Regions from separate parts of the Bradyrhizobium sp. USDA 241 genome, predicted to be linked through region 2. Evidence: predicted binding sites of a transcription regulator. Region 2 holds the regulator's gene; the other holds the start of a gene.
What was found. The regulator PhoB, encoded in region 2, activates phosphate uptake and scavenging genes when phosphate is short. The targets are predictions, from matches to a motif close to TGTCATNNANCTGTCAT.

Region 1: the regulator PhoB is predicted to act here: its motif matches at 1,143-1,159, upstream of ABIF91_RS16060 (DUF2794 domain-containing protein).

Annotation. Positions count from the first base shown of each region.
Region 1 covers NZ_JBMGPZ010000004.1:1,324,647-1,327,039, reverse strand. The annotation lists gene ABIF91_RS16065 (DUF1223 domain-containing protein) at 1-714, shown strand, start outside; gene ABIF91_RS16060 (DUF2794 domain-containing protein) at 1,224-1,595, shown strand; gene ABIF91_RS16055 (GNAT family N-acetyltransferase) at 1,688-2,218, opposite strand; gene ABIF91_RS16050 (Bax inhibitor-1/YccA family protein) at 2,368-2,393, opposite strand, start outside.
Region 2 covers NZ_JBMGPZ010000004.1:1,851,453-1,853,845, reverse strand. The annotation lists gene ABIF91_RS18455 (IS5 family transposase) at 1-642, opposite strand, end outside; gene phoB (phosphate regulon transcriptional regulator PhoB) at 835-1,542, opposite strand; gene phoU (phosphate signaling complex protein PhoU) at 1,575-2,291, opposite strand; gene pstB (phosphate ABC transporter ATP-binding protein PstB) at 2,303-2,393, opposite strand, start outside.

The sequences.
Region 1 (2,393 bases), 530 kb from region 2:
CTCGGCATCTGCGCGATCGTCGCCGTCATCCGCCCCGCGCACGCTGATCCCCGCGCCGTTGTCGAATTGTTTACCTCGCAGGGCTGCTCCTCCTGCCCGCCCGCCGACCAGATCATCGGCGATCTCTCGAAAGACCCGTCGATCATCGCGTTGAGCATGCCGATCGACTATTGGGACTATCTCGGCTGGAAAGACACGCTGGCGGACTCGCGCTTCTCTGCACGGCAGCGTGCCTATTCGCGCATGCGCGGCGACCGCGAGGTCTACACGCCGCAGGCCGTCGTCAACGGCTCCACGCATGTCATCGGCAGCGATCGCGCCGGCATCGAGAATGCGATCGGCAAGACCGACAAGGGCACCGGCGTGATGAGCGTGCCGGTGACGATGTCACTGTCGGGCAAGCACATCAACGTCTCGGTGGCCGAAAGCAAGGAGCCCGCGGCCTCGCACGGCGAGGTTTGGATCTGCTCGATCGCCAAGTCGGTGCCGATCGCGATCACCCGCGGCGAGAATCGAGGACAGCAGGTCACCTATCACAACGTCGTGCGCAACCTGCTCAAGGTCGGCGACTGGACCGGCCGTCCGGAAAGCTGGACGGTGCCGATCGAGAACCTCACGCGCGATGGCGTCGATGGTGCGGTGGTCTATGTCCAGGACGGCAGCCGGGAGAAGCCCGGCCCGATGCTTGGCGCGGCCTACACGTCGCTGCGCTGAAGCGCAGATATTTCTCCAGACAATCAGTCGTCATTCCAGGGCGCGCCACTTGGCGCAAACCAGGGTGCGCAATTGCGCGCCGTAGCTCGCGCTTCGCGCGCCCGGAATGACAGCGCGCCGGAAACATTCCGACACAAACAAAAAAGGACCAACTTGCGTTGGCCCTCCTTGCCGTGCGTACAGACCCGATCCTGTTCGACCCCGGGGGGCTGGGGGCTGAGGAATCCGGAACCGAAAGGACCGGGTCAACGCACGGAAGTCTTTATCGCAATGCAGGGCGGCGGGCGGTGGGCGGAAAAACGGCGATACTATGATTCCTGCTAACGATCCCGTGACGGTTTGCCGCGACAAAGTTCCACTCCTGCGTGTGCCCTGGCCCGCGGCCGATTCGGTGGGTTGAGCCCCTTGCAGCGCGGAACGGTTGGCGCAATCATGCAATTGTCATGAGCGCGGTTCCGGGGACGGTCTTCGCGGACGTGGTCATGGCGTGCGATGAGGAGGCGCTTCCCATGAGCCTGATGTCGGAGGATGCCGATCCGAGCGAGCAGCGCGCGGCGGCGCGCCCTGCCGCTGCGAATGCGCAGCCGAACCGGGTGACGTTCAACCGGCTCGAGCTGCACCGGATTCTCAATCTCTACGGCCGCATGGTTGCCGACGGCGAATGGCGCGACTACGCCATCGACTTCCTGAAGGACCGCGCCGTGTTCTCGGTCTATCGCCGCGCCTCGGAAGTGCCGATCTATCGCATCGAGAAGGACCCGCGGCTCGCGCGCAAGCAGGGCATGTACAGCGTGATCTCGGCGACCGGGCTGATCCTGCGCCGGGGCCATGAGCTCGAGCGGGTGTTGCTGGTGATCGATCGGAAGCTGGCGGTGGTGTGACGGGACTTTCGTAGCCCGGATGAGCGAAGCGACATCCGGGTCTTGTCTCGCAGCGTTCCCGGGTATCGCTGCGCTCATCCGGGCTACAGAACCTACGTCCCCGGCACCGTGCTTGCGCCCTCGCCGAGGTCCCGCTGCATCATCACCGTGTCCAGCCAGCGGCCGAATTTCAGCCCGACATTGGGATGCGTGCCGATCATCTTGAAGCCGGCTTTGGTGTGCACGCCGATCGATCCGGCGTTGGCGGAATCGCCGATCACCGCGATCATCTGGCGAAAACCGCGCGCCTCGCATTCGGTGATCAGCCGTTCCAGCAGCAACGAGCCGACGCCGCGGCGGTGGAAGGCGGGGTCGAGATAGATCGAGTTCTCCACCGTGAAGCGGTAGGCCGGCCGCGGCCGGTAGGCGCCGGCATAGGCGTAGCCGGCAATGCTGCCGTCGAGCATGGCGACGAAATAGGGATAACCGCCGTCGATCAGCGTGCGGTAGCGACGCGTCATCTCGGCGAGGTCGGGCGGCTCCAGCTCGAATGTCGCCGTGCCCTCGCGGACGGCCTGCTGGTAGATGGCGGTGATGGCGGGAAGGTCGGCCTCGGTGGTGGGCCTGATTTCGGGTGCGGACATGGCGGGAAGATAGCAGCGGTATTGCAACGAGCAACGCTGTTTCCGCATGCGTCATGGCCGGGACAAGCCCGGGCATGACTGAGTGTTACGCAAACAAAAACCCCGGCCTTTCGGCCGGGGTTCGTGTCCGTTCTCTCTCGTCGTTGCGCTTACTCGCGCTGGCCAAGCAGCTGCA
Region 2 (2,393 bases):
GAGTTGGCGCCGGGCGCGCTTGAACTGATGAGCGTGGGTATAGCGGCCGACCATGATGGCGGCGCGTTTGGCCAGGCGCAGATAGCTCTGGCGCAGCGGCACACGGTTGCGCTTGGCGAACCCGACGAGCTTGGTGATGGCCCGATGCGTCAGCCGCGCGTCGGTCGGATGCGCAACGGCCTTGGGCTGCACCGTGGTATCGACCACCACTCGCTCCAGGTCCTTGGGACCGATGGCGCCAGTCTTGTGTGCCACCGACAGACTTTCCTGGATCAGCGCGACGAGAGCCTCCTCGCCGAGCCGCTGGCGCCAGCGCGTCATCGACGATCGATCGAACGGCAGCCGGTGGCAGAAGCTCAACTCGCCGCAGAAGTATTGGTAATAAGGGTTCTCGATCCAGCGAGCGCACAGCACCTCATCCGAGAGATTGTGCATGTGCTTCAGGATGAACAGGCCGGCGACAAGCCGCGTCGGCAGTCCAGGCTGCCCCGGACCGGTTTGGCACACCGAACCAAAGCGGTCATCCAGAAAGTTCCAGTCGATCAGCGCCGCCAACCGCACCAGCGGGTGGCCCATGTCGATGATTTGATCGAGCGCCGGAAGCAACAGGTCCTTTTGGCGATCATCCCGCGGTTTGCTCATCGCCGTCCCCAATGCCGATGACCCGCCGTCAGGGAATCACGAATCGCTCGAAAGCAAAATCCCAAAACGCAAGAAACCGCGGCCCAACACCCGGCTTTCTTGCAAAATCGAATACTTTATCGAGACAACTTCTGCCTATGTCTCAGGCCGATCTGCATTCTTCACGGACGACTAATTAGACATCCACAAAACTCAGGTCTGTTCCGCCTTCGCAAACCGATCGTCCAGCGCATAGCCGGCGCCACGGACGGTGCGGATCGGATCCTGCTCGCGGCCGAGATTGAGCAGCTTGCGCAGGCGGCCGATGTGGACGTCGACAGTGCGCTCGTCGATGTAGATGTCACGGCCCCAGACGCTGTCGAGCAGCTGCTCGCGCGAGAACACGCGGCCGGGATGCTCCAGGAAGAACTCCAGCAGACGATATTCGGTCGGGCCGAGATCAATCGGCCGGCCCGAACGCGCCACGCGGCGCTTGTCGCGGTCGAGCTCGATGTCGCCATAGGCGAGCACGGTGGCGAGCCGCTCGGGGCTGGCGCGCCTGAGCAGGCCCTTCACGCGCGCCAGCAGCTCCGGCACCGAGAACGGCTTGACGATGTAGTCGTCGGCACCGCTCGCAAGTCCCCGCACCCGCTCGCTTTCCTCGCCGCGCGCGGTCAGCATGATGATCGGCAGCTGCTTGGTTTCGGGACGGGTGCGCAGCCGCCGGCACAGCTCGATGCCCGACAGGCCCGGCAGCATCCAGTCGAGCACGATCAGATCGGGAATGTGCTCCTTGAGGCGGGTGTCGGCATCATCGCCGCGCATCACCGTCTCAACGTCATAGCCGTCGCCTTCGAGGTTGTAGCGAAGAAGCTCGGTGAGAGCTTCCTCGTCCTCAACCACCATAATGCGTGCGCCCATGTTGTCGTCGCTCCTTGGGTATTCGGCACCGCTTAGGTATTCGGCACCGTCGTGGCGAAGGTCGTCATGTCGCCCTTCGGCCGCTTGTCGGTGATCGCCTGGCCCTCGATCATGTAGAACACGGTCTCGGCGATGTTGGTGGCGTGGTCACCGATCCGCTCGATGTTCTTGGCACAGAACATCAAATGGATGCAGAAAGAGATGTTGCGCTGATCCTCCATCATGTAGGTGAGGAGTTCGCGGAACAGCGAGGTGCAGATGGCGTCGACTTCCTCGTCGCCCTTCCACACCGCCATCGCTGCCGGCAGATCGTGCGCGGCATAGGCGTCCAGCACCGACTTGACCTGCTGCTGAACGAGGTCGGTCATGTGCTCCAGGCCGCGGAACAGTTTCAGCGGATGAAAATCCGTCTCCAGCGCTGCGACGCGCTTGCCCATGTTCTTGGCGAGATCGCCGATGCGCTCGAGATCGGTCGCGACGCGCATGGCCCCGACGATCTCGCGCAGATCAACGGCCATCGGCTGGCGGCGGGCGATGGTGAGCACGGCGCGCTCCTCGATGCGCTTCTGCAGCGTGTCGAGTTCGGCGTCGGTGGCGACGACGCGCTGACCGAGCGTGACGTCGCGGCGGATCAGCGCGTCGACGGAATCGACGATCATGCGCTCGGCGATGCCGCCCATCTCGGCGACCAGGCGGGTGAGTTCCTGGAGGTCGGTATCGAAAGCCTTTGCGGTATGTTCAGAACCCATGTTCCGTCTCCTCAGCCGAACCGGCCGGTGATGTAATCCTGCGTGCGCCGGTCGCTCGGCGACGTGAAGATCTTGCTGGTGTCGTCGAACTCGATCAACTCG